Regions from separate parts of the Undibacterium sp. YM2 genome, predicted to be linked through region 2. Evidence: riboswitches for the same ligand, from Rfam matches in the RefSeq annotation. Region 2 holds a riboswitch; the other holds the start of a gene.
The links. Region 2 has a riboswitch for cyclic di-GMP ahead of UNDYM_RS26890 (response regulator). Riboswitches for the same ligand answer to the same signal wherever they lie in the genome.
Positions count from the first base shown of each region.

Region 1: it holds a riboswitch for cyclic di-GMP, as region 2 does, so the genes downstream of both, UNDYM_RS17465 (S53 family peptidase) here and UNDYM_RS26890 (response regulator) in region 2, are expected to answer to the same signal.

Region 1 covers NZ_AP018441.1:3,873,580-3,881,612, reverse strand. The annotation lists gene UNDYM_RS17475 (TolC family protein) at 1-486, shown strand, start outside; gene UNDYM_RS17470 (multicopper oxidase family protein) at 512-1,933, shown strand; gene UNDYM_RS17465 (S53 family peptidase) at 2,052-4,754, opposite strand; cyclic di-GMP riboswitch class I at 5,002-5,088, opposite strand; gene UNDYM_RS17460 (hypothetical protein) at 5,355-6,023, shown strand; gene UNDYM_RS17455 (hypothetical protein) at 6,212-6,706, shown strand; partial or broken gene gluQRS (tRNA glutamyl-Q(34) synthetase GluQRS) at 6,793-7,679, opposite strand; gene UNDYM_RS17445 (LysR family transcriptional regulator) at 7,704-8,033, opposite strand, start outside.
Region 2 covers NZ_AP018441.1:5,841,600-5,849,632, forward strand. The annotation lists gene UNDYM_RS26870 (response regulator) at 1-1,573, opposite strand, end outside; gene UNDYM_RS26875 (methyl-accepting chemotaxis protein) at 1,644-3,449, opposite strand; gene UNDYM_RS26880 (chemotaxis protein CheW) at 3,525-4,076, opposite strand; gene UNDYM_RS26885 (PleD family two-component system response regulator) at 4,119-4,484, opposite strand; gene UNDYM_RS26890 (response regulator) at 4,560-5,468, opposite strand; cyclic di-GMP riboswitch class I at 5,507-5,591, opposite strand; gene UNDYM_RS26895 (pyridoxine 5'-phosphate synthase) at 5,756-6,484, opposite strand; gene UNDYM_RS26900 (acetyl/propionyl/methylcrotonyl-CoA carboxylase subunit alpha) at 6,686-8,033, opposite strand, start outside.

The DNA of each region.
Region 1 (8,033 bases), 2.0 Mb from region 2:
GGTATCAGGCGCGATACCAATTTTGATGCAGCGGGACATGGCGAGATCAAACGTGGTGTTGAGGTGAGCCTGAGATTGCCGCTATTTGACTGGGGCGATGCGCAGAGAACTGCCATGAATGCGAATACCCTGGCCGCCAGTTATCGCCTGCAGGCGACGGTGAATAACGCGGGTTCGCATCTGCGCGTCAGCTATTCCGCCTATCGCAATATGTATGATATCGCCCGCCAATACCGCGACGAGATACTGCCTTTGCGCAAACGCATCTCGGTAGAAAACCAGTTGCGCTACAACGGCATGTTCATCAGCGTGTTTGAATTGCTGGCCGACAGTCGCGAACAAATCAATAGCGTGCTGGCTGCCATCAATGCAGAGCAACAATTCTGGTTGGCAGATGCGGCCTTGCAGGCTGAGTTGCTGGGGCGCCCGTCAGCAAGTAATCTGAATCCCGTTAAATCAACTGCCACGGCAGAAGCAGCGCATTGATCACACGATCTGCGAAGGAAATATTATGAGTACAAGAAGAGATTTTTTTAAATTGGCGAGCATCGCTGGTGGCGCACTGGCAGCAAGCACAGTCAGCAAAGTGGCATTGGCAGCCTTGCCGGACGCAGTTACACAAACCAGCCCGGATACCATGCCACCATTGCAGCCCAAGAACGGCCGCCCATATAATCCGGTAGTGACCCTGAATGGCTGGACGCTACCATGGCGCATGAATAATGGTGTCAAGGAATTCCATCTCGTGGCAGAGCCAGTCGTGCGCGAAATGGCACCCGGCATGAAAGCGCATCTATGGGGTTATAACGGCCAAAGCCCGGGGCCGACGATAGAGGTGGTGGAGGGAGACAGGGTACGCATCTTTGTCACCAACCGTTTGCCTGAACATACGAGCATACACTGGCATGGCCAGCGCCTGCCAAATGGCATGGACGGCGTATCCGGCCTGACCCAGCCGTCAATACAGCCGGGCAAGACCTTTGTCTATGAATTTGTCGCACGTCGCCCGGGTACCTTCATGTACCACCCGCATGCCGATGAAATGACGCAGATGGCGATGGGCATGATGGGCTCATGGGTTACACATCCCAAAAACAAGCATCCGCAGATTGATGAAGTCGACAGGGACTTTATTTTCCTGCTCAGTGCTTATGATATAGAGCCAGGTGCATTCAAACCTAATATCATGACCATGACAGATTTTAATTTGTGGACATGGAATAGTCGCGTCTTCCCCGGCATTGATACCCTGAATGTGCGCAAGAATGACAGGGTCAGGATACGCGTAGGTAATCTGACGATGACCAACCACCCTATCCATATCCATGGTCATGAATTCACCGTGACAGGCACGGATGGCGGCCCGGTACCAAGAACTGCACGCTGGCCAGAGGTAACGACGGATATTGCCGTCGGTCAGATGCGCCAGGTGGAATTTGTTGCCGATGAAGAAGGTGACTGGTCCTTCCACTGCCACAAGAGCCATCACACCATGAATGCCATGGGCCATAATGTACCGTCGATGATAGGTGTTGATCACAAGGACGTGGCAGACAAGATCAACAAGCTCATTCCCGCTTACATGACTATGGGGGACAAGGGCATGGCCGACATGGGAGCTATGGAAATGCCCTTGCCTGACAATACCCTGCCCATGATGACAGGCGAGGGGCCGTTTGGCGGGCTGGAAATGGGCGGCATGTTCAGCGTAGTCAAGGTGCGCAAGGACCAGAAACCGGGGGATTATAAAGACCCTGGCTGGTTCAGGCACCCCAAGGGGACGGTAGCCTATGAATATGGCGGCCCCGTGGCAGAAGCGCCGCGCCCGCCTGCTCAGCCTGTTGATGTGCATGCTGGCATGAAGCATGGCTCACGTGTCATGCCGGAGCTTGAAGTGCAGGTTCGCAAGCCGCAAGGTCATAGCGGGCATTAAGAAAGAAAATGGCTGCGGGTAATAGAAAGGTCCAAAGCCAGAGTGCAAAAGGCGGAGCACAATGCTCCGCCTTTTGTATTTGCTTGATCGTCTTAGGCGATTATCTCAACTGATCGTCTCAGTTGATTGTGATAGGTACGCTGGCAGTCGCCTTTCTTCCAAGATTGTCAGTCACAGTAATAAGCATGGTGTAGCTACCTTTTACAGGGCTTGCCCAGCTGGTTGCAATGCTTAGTCCACTCATGGAAAATCCTAGGCCCAGAGGAGCGCCCGTGATCGAGATGGAAATCGAGGTCGCGCCGGGTGCATTGATCGTGATGCTACCCGTTAGCGCCTTGCCTGCAGTGCCTGTCATTGCCGGTGCGCTGATACTCAAGCCAGATGCCACAACGCTGATGCTGATGACCGCCTGACCGCTCAAGCCAGTCTTGCTGTCTTTCGCAAGCACTGTGACAGCATAATTTCCTGCAACAGGACTAGCCCAGTTGATAATGCCAGCACTGCTGATAGTCAGTCCGGCAGGTGCGCCAGTCAGTGTATAGGTGACTGGATTCGAGGCTTTGACTGCTACGGTGTAGGATAGTGCAGTACCAACGGTTCCATTGACCGTCGCCGCAGTTACTGCAGGCGCAGGTTGCTGAGCAATCACGACGGTATACACAGCTTTGCCTGTCAAGCCTGTCTTGCTGTCCGTTGCATTGATGGTGACTGAATACGTGCCAAGAACAGGAGAAGCCCAGCTTACAGTTCCTGTTGACCCCATAGTCATTCCAGCAGGTGCACCAGTCAGGCTAAAAGTCATTGCGTTGCCAGACGTTGCGGTTACATTAAAAGTCAGTGCGGTTGCTGCTACTCCATTGATCGTTGCTGCAGTGACGACTGGAGGTGTTGCAGCAGCAATCACAACGGTATAGACAGCCTTGCTGCTCAATCCGGTCTTTGCATCGAGTGCAGTTGCCGTCACTGAATAGGTTCCTGCAACTGGCGTTGGCCAGGTCGCAGCGCCCGCAGAAGTAGCAGTCATACCGCTTGGTGCACCAGTGATGCTATAGGTCAGCGGATTGGTAGACGTTGCCGTTATATTGAAGGAAAGCGCCGTGCCTGCTTTTCCATTGATGGTGGTGGCAGAAATAGCTGGTGGCACAGGGGCAGAAATAACGATTGTATAAGTGCCTTTACCGCTCAGCCCCGTTTTTGCATCCAGCGCAGTAACGACCACCGTGTATGTACCTGCTACAGGCGTGGCCCAGCTAACAATGCCGCTGCTGCTGATGCTCAAGCCTGCCGGGTTGCCGCTCAAGGTATAGGTGAGGGGATTAGCTGCTGTTGCAGATACGGTAAAACTCAATGCCGTGCCAACTTGCCCGCTGATGCTTGCCGAAGTTACGGTTGGCGGTGTTGCAATGACTGTGCCGCCGAGTGTACTTAACAAGCTGGTGACATTGGGCGTGCCAAGGCCGGTCAGTTGGTCATGCCCGGTTTTGGCAACGCAACTTGCGCAAGTGCCATTGCTGCCTTTCGCAACATCGGCAAAACTGCTGGCATAGCTGCCAGGAGTTGTCGCAATTTTGTTATACAGGACAGCATGCGGTGCACCCAGAACTGGTTTGCCAGCCTGCGCCAAAGTCGCGTTGGCGATCGCAATCACCCCGGCCCATTGGGGCGTGGACAGGCTGGTGCCGCCTGCACTGACCCAGTTTACAACACTGCTTCCTGGTGTCATGACGGCGACGTACTGGCCAGTGTTCGGGTCAGCGTTCATGGAGACGTCAGCGACCGTCCTGCGGGCAGGTGTACCCACACCCGGCACTGTATTGTTCTGATAGCTTGGTGTCGCCGTGTATGCACTTACTCCACCTCCAGTATTGGACCAGGCCACCTCCGTGCGTGTTGTACCTGAGTAGGTGAGACTGGTGCCACCAACGGCAACAACATTGGGAGAAACTGCAGGCCATTCAACGGCTGGCCCGTTATCGCCGGTTGCAGCCAGATAGGTCATTTTGGCGGTAGTGAATGTACTTTCCACCCCAGCTGTCCAGCTTCCTTCATTTGCACCGAAGCTCATGGATACTATGCCTGGCCCCATGGCGTTGGCCAGCTTGATTCCACCTATCATGTTGCTCATAGAAGAATCAGCAGCTTCAATCAGAATGATACGGGCCAATGGCGCTGTGGCATGTGCCCATTGCACGTCTAGCGCAATTTCCGTCGCCCAGCCAGAGTTGAATGCTGGTGTGGTGCTGGTCATTCCACCAGCACTGGTGCTGTACACGACAGAAAATTCACAAACATTGCTTGACGCTGCAGGCAATGGCAAAGCTGTACCTGCAGGAATGCTTTTTACTGTGCATGCGGGAAGACCAAACTTTTGATTAAAGGCGTTCAGTTCTGCAACGATATTGGGATCGTGATTTGCGTTCACAATATAAATCGTCTGACCTGCACCAAGCTGTGCAGCCTGGCTTGCAGTCAACCCACTGGTACTGGCAGGGAGCGCAGGGAGACTATACGCAGCGCGGATTTGCGCAGGCGTATAGGTAGAAACGACAGAGGTGCCTGCCATAGGCTGTGCGTTTTCACCTGCAGGTGGCGGCGCCAACTGTGGTCGTGGCAAGGAACGAATTGCACCGACAGTCAAACCGCGCCCACGCACTGCTTGCAGTTCTCGCGGTATGCTCAGAGCCGCTGCTGGAATGTGGGCCGACCTGCTACTGTCAGTCGCATCAATATCCGTCGGTGGATCAAGCAAAACCGGAGCCAGATGAAAGGTCGGTTGTGTCGCCTGTGCAGCCACATCAGGCGGCAACACAGGGACAGTCATATCCAGTGTTGTCGTTCCTGTTGCGACTTCTTGAGGAGGTAACGCAATGTTGGATTGGCTGATTTGCTGACTGTCTCCACCGCAAGCGCTGAGGAGACTTGCACTGATCAGCAAGCTAGACAAGCCAAGCAGCCTGGGTATGTTGAAGAGCAATTTTTTTTCGATGATCACAAATGCACTCCGATATAAGCAGAGGGCGGTGATTCGACGAATAATAGTATCGTGCCAAAAATAAGCAGACACCATCACCGGCAACCCCGCTACCATGGCGCTGATGCGCTTTAGGCCGGTGGCTTTGCGTCCCCATTTTTCAACGGGTTTGCCCTCAAGTTTTAGAAATTGAAATTACAGATTCAGGGTATAAATATTTCGAATTAAATGGAAGAAAAAAAATGTCAAGGATTGTTGAAATCATGTAGCGAAAACAAGCTTGGCTTTCACTTTGATAACAGAAACTGCAAATAGTTGTTTTGCTGGTTTTTGAATAAAACAAAAGTGTTAAATTGTAAAACCATTTCCACTATTCATCTCATCATGGCAGCATCGCTGGCCTGGATTCGTATCCGTTTTTTTATCTGAATTGAACATAACAAATTACACATGAAACTTTCTTCAACAATTTCCCGCACTGGTTTTCTGCTCGGTCTGGCACTCACTTGCGCAAGTTCGCAGGCTGCAAAAATCAGCCTGGACGATTGCGACTTGATTACCGCAAAACCCTTGCGCGCCGATTTCAAGGACTGGCTGGTAAAGAACCGCAAACTCGCTGCTGAGGGCAATGTGGAGGCACAAACCTATGTCGCCGCTGAAGCAAATAACCGCCTGGCCTGCCTGGAAGAGAAAATCACTGAAAAGTCGGGCTGGTCAGTGACCATGAGCGGTGGTGATGGCGCAAGTGAAACGACATCCAATCCCGGTATCCCGAACATCAAAAAAAATGCTGATGCCTACGCCGCATTGAAAGATGCTGTCAAATACACTCATCAGGCCGGAGCGAATGATCCTGCTTATCGCAGCATGTCGGCTCAACTGGTACTGCGCTATCAAACGGTATTGCCTGAAGCGCTGGAAACTGCCTACGAAGATGTGGCTGGTGCCCATCAACTGGAATGTGTGCTCAAGCGTCAATTCGGCAAGCGTGATGCGCAATATGCCTGTATGTCAAACAGATCCACCTTGGCGCAATTGACAACAAAAGTTCCAGCCGAACGCCGCGCTGTTCTTGATCAAAAAGCACAACAATGGGCTGCAGAATTTCCTGTCAAGTAAGTTGCAAATAGATATTTTTGATGCGTTTTTATTTGCTATTCCATGAGGGAATGTTGGTTAGCGTACAGAAGCTTTGCAAGCGCTCAGCCAGAATATTTACGACAGAAGTCAACAGATGTGCCGCTCAAGCGTTATAGGTGTAAGCACAGGATATGCTCCTGTGAGCAGTATCAAATAAGGAGTTAGAAATGAAAACCATGACATGCAGAAAGATAATGCTCGCAGGCGCAGCCTGTGCCGCACTATTCATGACAGGTCAGAGTCAGGCGCAGGATGTGGGTGTGTCTATGCAATTCGGGCAACCAGGTTTCTATGGTCGGGTAGATATTGGTAATTTCCCTCAGCCACAGGTCATTTATACTGAGCCACGCATAGTGCAGAGGGTGAATGTGGTCCAGCAACCGATGTATCTGGTGGTGCCACCAGGCCATAGAAATAAATGGGAAAAACATTGCTATCGCTACAATGCCTGCAATCGCCCCGTGTATTTTGTACAGGAAAACTGGTACAACACCCAGGTAGTGCCTCGTTACCGCGATGGGTATTATCGTGACCATGATTACAGACATGATGCATACAGGCGCGACGATTACAGGCGTGACGACTATCGTAAGGATGACAGACGCTATGATGAGCATGAACGCCATGGTCATGGCCGCGGCAGGGAACATCCAGAGCATTAATTGCGTATTAATTGCTTATTAGTTGTTTGCCAGCTACTCGTCAATGATCGGCAGTATCAACAAGGGCTGCATTGCAGCCCTTGTGTCTATCTTCTATCCATACAGACCAATTTTTCTTTCCACGCATGAATTGCCATTGACCAGAAAGTGGGAATATCTGTGACTGGTAAAGGCAAGCTCAGTCCAAGAAATTGGGCTGCCGGTATCAGCGCTTCATGCAGCACATCATTGTCACCACGGTCAAAAGCCAGTGCCCCGGTTTGCTTGGATAATTTCTCGCCATCAGCATTGGTCACTACTGGCACATGCAGGTAATGCGGCGTGGGCAAGCCCAGCAATTCTTGCAGATAGATTTGCCTTGCAGTGGAATCTATCAGATCAGCACCACGCACCACATGCGTGATGCCTTGAGCGGCATCATCAACCACCACCGCCAACTGGTAGGCCCAGAAGCCGTCAGCGCGCTTCAACACAAAGTCCCCACCTCGGTCGCCAGGTTTTGCTGCTGCATGCCAGCCATGCGGTCTTCAAAGCGATAGAGTTGATCTGGCACGCGCAAGCGCCAGGCACGTGCTGTCTTGCCTGCTGCCAGACCGTGACGGCAGGTGCCCGGGTAAATCTGGCTGGCCGTATCACCCAGACGCAGGCGCGAATCAGCGATTTCCTTGCGTGAGCAGGCGCAGGGGTAGAGCTTGTCCCCCAGTTTTTGCAAGGCAGCTTCATACAGATGCTGGCGCTGGCTTTGCCAGGTGATGGCGCCATCCCAGAGCATGCCGCAGCGTTGCAGTGAATTGATAATATACTGGTCTGCGCCTTTGACATTGCGGTCAAAGTCCAGGTCTTCCATGCGCAGCAGCCATAGCCCTTCATGGGCTTTTGCATCCAGATAGCTGGCCATGGCCGCCACCAGCGAACCCATATGCAATGGGCCGGTTGGCGAAGGGGCGAAACGTCCTATGTATTTTTGCGTCATCTGTTTTGTTGGCATGGATGTTCTTCAATTACCTATCAACATGCGTTGCACGACAGGGTCTTGCAACTTCTGTAAAAACCACAGCAAAGCCTTGCCCTTGTTGGCATTGCGCCAGACCAGACGGTTATCTTCGGGCGGGCGGTAGGCGCTGGTCTTCTTTTCTATCAAAGCGCCGCTGCGCAAATGGGGCAATGCCAGGCGGCGCGGCAAATGCCCGCAACCCAGGCCAGCCAGTTGCGCTGCCAGCTTGGCATGCATGGTGGGCACAGTCATGGTGTCCTGGCCGCTCAGCAAGCCTGCTGTCATTGATGGCAGGGTCAGGCCGGTATCACCGATGGCTATTGCCCGGTGAGC
Region 2 (8,033 bases):
CAATGACAGCGGCTGCTTCATCTTGATGGTCTGCTATCAGATTGATATTGATGAGTTCTGTGAATAGAGATTCATTGCCGTCCATGACTGCCGTCTGTGACCAGCAAGAATCCATCAACAGGGATAATAATTCCAGTGCCGCGATTTCTTCTTTGGGTGCCAACAGGTAGGCATTCAACTTCGCTGGCAATTCGCCCAGCAAGCTGACTTGCTGCGCATCCAGCGCCTGTGTTTGGGTTGCGACCATGCCTGCCAGCAGGGACAAAAATTGATGCAAGGCAGTCAGGCCTATGGATTCTGAAGTAGCGGCGATACGCAACAAGGCTTCGACATAATTCTGCAATGCCAGACTGCGCTGTTCATCATCACCAGATGCCACGACTGCTGCCAGGTCTTCTGCCAGCATATTACCCATGAGACCGAACTCTTTGGCGAATAGTGCCAGCATATCGCTACTGACTTCCTGTGCGGTGGCGCTGGTCGTTGGCACATCACCCGCATCTACAGCATCTTCTGCCCCCTCCTCTGTGCCTTCATGGTCCACGTCATCCCTGTTGTCGCTCTGTTGCAACTCCGTGTAGGTAGCACCGCTTACTGCTTCTTGCCTGTTCCATGCCGGGTCATACACAAGATCGAGCAGACTGGCTGCGACTTCTGGATTTTCAGCATCAGCAATAGCATCCATGAGCATCAGCGGGAAGCGTTGCAGCAAACCCAGTTCGGTTTCATTGACAGGGTCTGCATGTACGGACCTCATGATGACAACATCGGCAAAAGCCTGGCAGGCATCTGCCACTACGTGCAGGTTCAACTGACTTGCACAACTTGAAAAACCCAGCAACTGCGCCGCATAAGCTTGCAAGGTCGCAGCATCATTGGCGCCGCCCTGGGCAAAGTGCTCATCGGCTGCCAGGCTCATGATGAGGGCGTCCAGCGCTTCATGTAATGCTGAAGTTGATGTATCTGATGTATCTGCGACTATCGAGGATGTTGCTGGCTCAGTGATTTCTGCATCTTCAGCTTGTGCAGCTAGTGCATTGTGTGCATCTGCCTGATTCAATAAAGCGATCTCTGCCGTGGCTGGCGCAGGTACCAGGAACAAAGGGGGAGGCTCTTCCACTTCAGCCAATGGTGTCAGTGGATCACTATTCAGCAATTGCCTGAGCTCACAGGAATCACCAAGGCTCAAAGGAATGGGCCAGCTGGCTGTCGAAAGATGGTCTATCAGGGTTTCTATGTTCTTGTCGCCATGATTCAGGGCATGGCTGGCCAGCAGATCTGGCCATTCGCTGAGCAGGTGATATTCTTCATCCGTGAGACGGCGATTCTGGTTATACAGGCTGATGAGGTTACGTTCTATCAGCGCGCATACCCAGTGCAGACCGGGCATGTCAGCAGCACTGGCTGCCGCGCGTATGCGGCGCAATTGCTCGATATAACAAGCCAGGGCACGCGTGACTACTGCAACATCGGTCGAATGCGTGGCATCGGTTTCCAGCGCATTGAATACCTCATCGAGGGCACCGAGGACAATATGGCTGAAATCTGTAGCCTGGTTTTCTAGCTGTTCCATACTGCCTCAGACGGGTTAGTTGGAAAGAGAGAAACCTGCGCAAATGCATGCGCAGGTTTGAGTGGTGGTATCAGGCTGCCAGTTTGAAAACGCGCACGGTGGACAATAACATCCTTGCATATTCCACCAGGTTGGTGGTTTGTGCCGACTGTTCATCAAGTTGCAAACTGGTTTGCTGATTGGTTTTCTTGATCTGTATCGCTCTGTCCAGCAATTCCTGGCTAGCCTTGGCCTGACCATGGGATTTGATGGCAATCTGCTGTACTGATTCCACCAGCTCAGTGGTCGCATTTTGCGTCGCCTGCATTTGCAGACCGGCTTGTTCTGCCAGACGGCTGCCTTCTACCACCTGGGCAATTGCCGAGTTCATGGTATTGACCGTATCTGAGGTTTCCAGCTGTATGTTATTGACCAGGCCAGAAATTTGCAGCGTCGCTTGCCGCGCATTTTCTGCCAGCCTTTGCACCTCATCCGCAACCACCGCAAAACCACGACCAGCTTCACCGGCAGAGGCCGCATGCATACTCGCATTCAAAGCCAGGATGTGGGTACGTTCTGCAATTGCGTTAATCAGACCGACCACGCCGGAAATTTCTTGCGAACGTTCACCCAGGCGTTTAATCCGTTTTTCTGTTTCACGTATGATGTCGCGGGTACTATTAATACCACCGACCGTGCTGGTTACCGTATCCATCGCCAGTCGTGTTGAGCGTATCGCATTATCAGCAGCGCGGTTGCAGGTTTGGGCCAGATCAGCAATATTGCGCATTTCTTCAGAAGCGGTCGATAATGAAACGGTAGTATGCTCCACTTCCAGCCTTTCTTCTGCTGCCGCGGCCATCACGTTGTCGGACTGGGCTTTCACTTTCAACGTGGCCTCGGTCACGTCGGCAGAAATATTACTGACATCACGCAGCACTTTGGCAGTTTCGCTGGTCAGCATGTTCAAGGCATCAGATACTGCACCTGTCACATCGGCAGATACCGGTACTTTGACAGTCAAATCTCTGCTCGCCAGTTGCGCCACCGCCTGCAACAAGACCAGCACGGATTCATTGAGTTTTTCATTTTCATCTTCGATGGATTTGCGGCTGGCTTCACGTTCATCCACCATCCTGTCAAACTGGCGTGAGAGTTTGCCGATTTCGTCCGGTTGCGTGCTGCGTGCCCTGACGCTGGCATCGCCCTGTGTCAGTTTCTGCATAACGCCGATCAGATGCGATACCGGTTTGGTGATACTGCGCGTCATCCAGTAAGCAACACCCGCTGCCAGCAAGATGGAAAAAGCTGCCACCAGGGCCAGAATGTTTTTCGCACTCAGGTAAGTGCTGTCGGCTGCGGCACCATCCTTGTTCACCAATTTTGTTTGGTAGTCGATCAAGGCATCCATGGAAGAAAACCATTTCTCCTGATCGGCTTGCAGGTTGCCAAGCAGCCAGGCTGTGGCTTCAGTCTTTTTACCTTCAGTCGCCAGGCGCATGAATTCCCTTTGCGAAGTACCATATTTAGTACGTGCTTCAGTCGCTGTCTGGAAGATGCCTTTTTCTTCATCGCTGGCAATCAATTTTTCAAAACCGGCGATGTTTTCTTCCTGGTTCTGTCTGCGTGACAAAATCAGTTGCTGTTCTTTTTCCACTGCCGATTGATCGTTCAGGAGCAGCATATTACGCATGGAACGCGCATTGGCATTAACGTTACCAAGCATCTTGTAGGCCAGCACAACTTTAGGATAGCTACCATCCACAATGCGGTGGGTACCATCATTGATGCTCTTCAGGTTGGACAGGGCCAGCCAGGCCGTTACCGCCAGCAGCAAGAGCACCGCTGTAAATCCCAGACTGAGCCGGATACCAATATTCGGAGTACGTAATTTCATTTTGCTCTCCACAAGAAAAACATCAACAAAGACTGCTTTGTCAGATCAACAGAAGGGAATCAGCCAGGTATTGCGTCAGGTATCCGTACTACGGCTGAGTTTTTCGAAAAAACTTTCATGATTGAAGTCCAGCCAGACCTTGTCATCCTTGACGAAAGCGGCTGGCACATAAGCCTCCAGCGTGGCTGGCAATTGCGGCATCTGGGTAATGGTGCGCAATTCGGTCAGCGGTTGCGGATAACTGTCTATCAGCATGCCAACGGCGTTTTCTGCCTTGTCCAGTATCAGGAACAATTTTGTCGGCGTGACTTCTGACCTGCGGCCACTGAGTACCAGTCCCAGATCAAAAATGGGTACCAGATTGCCGCGCAGGTTGATCAGCCCCAGCAGGAATGCCGGGGCCCCAGGCAGGGGAGCGACTGCCTGGGGTCGTATGACTTCACTGCCTGTTTCGGCCCTGATCAGCAGGTTCAGCGAAGCAACACGATAACCATAGCGCTTTCTTTCCATGAGCGGTGCTACATCGCTCCACAGCAAATCACCCGGAGGAGTAAAGCGTTCCAGCGCAACGCTGGGCGGCAGCCATTCTTTGGATTGCGCTGTATTGCCGGATGTAATCAGACTCATGGCAGCTCCCTGCGTGAGTTGGCAGCGATCGGAAATCAGGTGTCAGGCAGCGATCTTGAGCTGCTCTATGATCTGATCAGCGGTATAAGGCTTGGCGACATAGCCTTTGGCACCTTGCAACTGACCCCAGATCTTGTCGGCCTTTTGCGATTTGCTGCTGACAAAGACGATGGGTATGCCCTTGGTGGCAGGGTCCTGGGTCAGGCTGCGACAGGCTTCATAACCATCCATCTCAGGCATGACGATGTCGAGGAAAATGATGGATGGTTTTTCTGCCTTGGCTTTTTCCAGGGAATCCTTGCCACTGGAAGCCGTGACCACCATATAGCCAGCATCCGTCAGGATGGCTTTGATATTGGCCAGTTCAGTAGCGGAATCGTCAACAACGAGGGCTTTTTTCATGCTCATGATGTACTCCATGTATAGATCAATCAAGCGCCCTGCTCCCCAGGGCATAGGTAAGGATGCTGATGCAGACTGGCTTCAGGTTCCCATGGCCAGTCCGTGGCTCTTGTCCAGACCTGTGCTCTCATCCACAGTGCTCAGGGTCTTTTCTACAACTGCACGAAATTTCAGATGCTCAACCGGCTTGGTCAGATAACTATTGCAACCCGAGATGGAGCCACGTATACGGTCAAAGGGGGAGGACTTGCTGGTCAGCATGACCACAGGTGTACGCTTGGTTTGCGGATGGCGGCGTATGATCTTGCAGATTTCATAGCCATCCGCACCGGGCATGACAATGTCGAGGAAGATGATGTCGTAGTTTTTCTTTTCCAGCATCTGCAGGGCTTGCTCGCCTGTCTCAGCGCAGTCAGAGGCGATTTTCATGGAGCGCAATTCAAGGTCTATCTTGATTCTGGCAGTGGGGCTGTCATCCACGATCAGGGCACGGTGACCACCCTGCAAGACCGAGGCTGAGGGGCTTTTTTGCAGCAGGGGCTGCACATTAGCTGCTTTGTCCATTTCTGCTTTCTGGGCAACTGCTGCACTGACAGGAGATGTTGCAGGCAACACCTTTTCCAGTTCATCTGCTACCTGGTCCAGCAAGGCCAACATCTTGGTAGGAACCAGAGGATGCAATAAATGATATTTGCCAGGCTGTGCCTTGCCTGCATTGGAAATGAATACCGTTGCAGGTTCGGGGATACTGCGTGTTTCTATAAGCTCCTGTAAAGCTGCCCTGGCCTGGCTATTATCCGGATCGAGTATGACAATATCCGGGTCACCAGCCTGGCTGGCATCGAACAAGGCATAGGAATGCCTGCGTCCGCTCGCCATGGTCAGGCTAAGCACGCTGCGCACCAAACGCAATTCATACTCAGACAAACCGAATACACTAATCAGAATTTTTTTAGAAGCGCAGGGGAGCGCCGTAGAGATGCTGTTCATGAGCACATGCCTCTTAACGAAAAACCGCCAATGCGGAATACGGTACCTGGCTGCCCTGCCGTGTTTAGCGAGGGCCCTGTAGTTTTGCGTCCCACGCTTTCGGGTGGTTTGCCTTTAAACAACGCTCACATTCTCACTATGGATTATCTCTTGTACATAGTGAAGAACATCAGCCACAGTGCTTCGTGTGAAGCACCGTTACCCCAATGTAGTTCAAGAATTTGCAGGCTTCAAGGAAAAAGTTAACATTTTTTTGCTTTTCTTTTTTCTTGCAAAAGGTACAAATTTCAGCCGCGCTGGCAAATTTTTGCATACTTTGTCAGCACCTCAACCATGCCCTGCTCCAGGCATTCGACGATGACTGCATGGCCTATGGATACTTCGAGTATGCCGGGTATGGTCAGGAACCTGGCCAGGTTGTCCAGGTTCAGATCATGCCCGGCATTGACGCCCAGACCTGCATCCTGGGCACGTTTGGCGGCAGCGGCAAAGCCTTGCAATATCTGTTCACCTTTTGCTGTGCCAAAGTGCTCTGCATAGGGCTCTGTATATAACTCGACACGGTCGGCACCGAGTTCTTTGGCCAGATGCATGTCTTGGTTGTCGTAATCAATAAACAGGCTGCTGCGTATGCCCAGCGCCCTGAGTTCAGCCAGCACGGGGCGCAAGAATTCAGCATCCTTGCGCAAGTCCCAGCCATGGTCAGAAGTCAGCTGATCCGGAGCATCCGGCACCAGCGTGCATTGCGCAGGCTTGTTGCGCTTCACGACGTCGAGGAATTCTGGTGCCGGATAACCCTCTACATTCAATTCCACGCCACGCGCCTGACACAGCACACCCAGAGTTTCCACATCGCTATACCGCGCATGCCTTTGATCCTGACGCGGATGCAGGGTAATGCCATGTGCACCGAGGTCCAGGCAGCGCGCAGCAAAGGCTTGCACATCAGGATAATTACGGCCACGTGAATTACGCAGCAAGGCGATTTTGTTGATGTTGATGGAGAGTGCGGTCATGGTGATTCCAAAGTCTGGGCAAGGTAATGAAAAAATGCTGGAACAATTTTCTGTTCAGGTATTCATCATGGACTTGCTTGCGTGTTTGTACAAGTAACACAGCAGGGTGATTTACTGGTGCATCTGTTTTTTTGCTAATCTATAAAAAAGCCAGCACATCGGTGCTGGCTTTACAGTCTAAAACTTAGCAGTTGTGAGTGATCACTGCTGGAAAGCCAGCAACTGCGCCCCTTCAGTCACCTGATCACCAATCGCATACAAGACTTCATCAATGACACCATCATGCGGTGCAGAGATCGTGTGCTCCATCTTCATCGCTTCCATGATCAGCAGGGCATCGCCCTTCTTCACTTCCTGTGCCTTGTTGACGAGCACGGCAACGATCTTGCCTGGCATGGGCGCTGTCAGGCGGCCAGCTTCAGCCTCGGCTTCACCGGCATGCGCCAGCGCATCTATGTAATGCAGGTCAGTGTGCTTACCCTGGCTGAAGACATGGAAATGCTCACCATCGCGCACCACGGTGGCAGCCACGGTCTGGTCTGCAATTTTGATGACGATATCATTTTCATGCGCGAGTGCCAGCCTGACTTGTGCTGTTGCCGCACCGGCCTGCACTTGCCAGCCATCAGCCAGATAAGTCACCTGCACATCATGCGTCTGCTCTTCTTCCGTGAATTGCAGGCTTCGTTGCATGAGGCTATTCATGCGCCAGCCGTGGCTGGATTGCCATGGGTCGCTGTTACTACCCTTTGTAGATTTTTCTGAATTCAGCAGTGACACAACCGCCAGCGCCAGCATCGTCAGGTTGGCGGCTACCGGTGCAGGGAACAGCTCTGCCTGATTACGTTCTATCAGGCCAGTATCCAGATCAGGACCAGAAAAAGCCGTACTGGTGACCAGGCGTGACAGGAAAGCGATATTGCTGCTCAGGCCGACGATCTGGTATTGCGTCAGCGCCTGCGCCATGCGGGCCAGCGCTTCTTTCCTGTCCTTGCCCCAGACTATCATCTTGGCGATCATGGGGTCATAGAAAGGTGAAATCGTATCGCCTTCACGCACACCACTATCGATACGGAAAGCTGCCGGATCAGCCGCGCCACCGAGTTCGAAATTCACAGCAACAGGGGTGCGTGCATGACGCAAAGTACCTATCGATGGCAGGAAACCTTTTTCAGGATTTTCTGCATACACGCGTGCTTCAATCGCATGACCATGGATCTGTAATTCACTCTGTTGCAGCGGCAGTTTTTCACCGGCAGCAACACGCAATTGCCATTCCACCAGATCAGTACCGGTGATCATTTCTGTCACCGGATGTTCAACCTGCAGACGGGTATTCATTTCCATGAAATAGAAAGAACCATCCTGGTTGGCGATGAATTCCACCGTGCCGGCACCAACATAGCCAACTGCTTTTGCCGCAGCCACGGCAGCATCGCCCATGGCGGCGCGGCGTTCTGCGGTCATGCCGGGCGCCGGTGCTTCTTCCAAAACTTTTTGATGGCGGCGCTGTACCGAGCAATCGCGTTCAAACAGGTAGACGCAATTG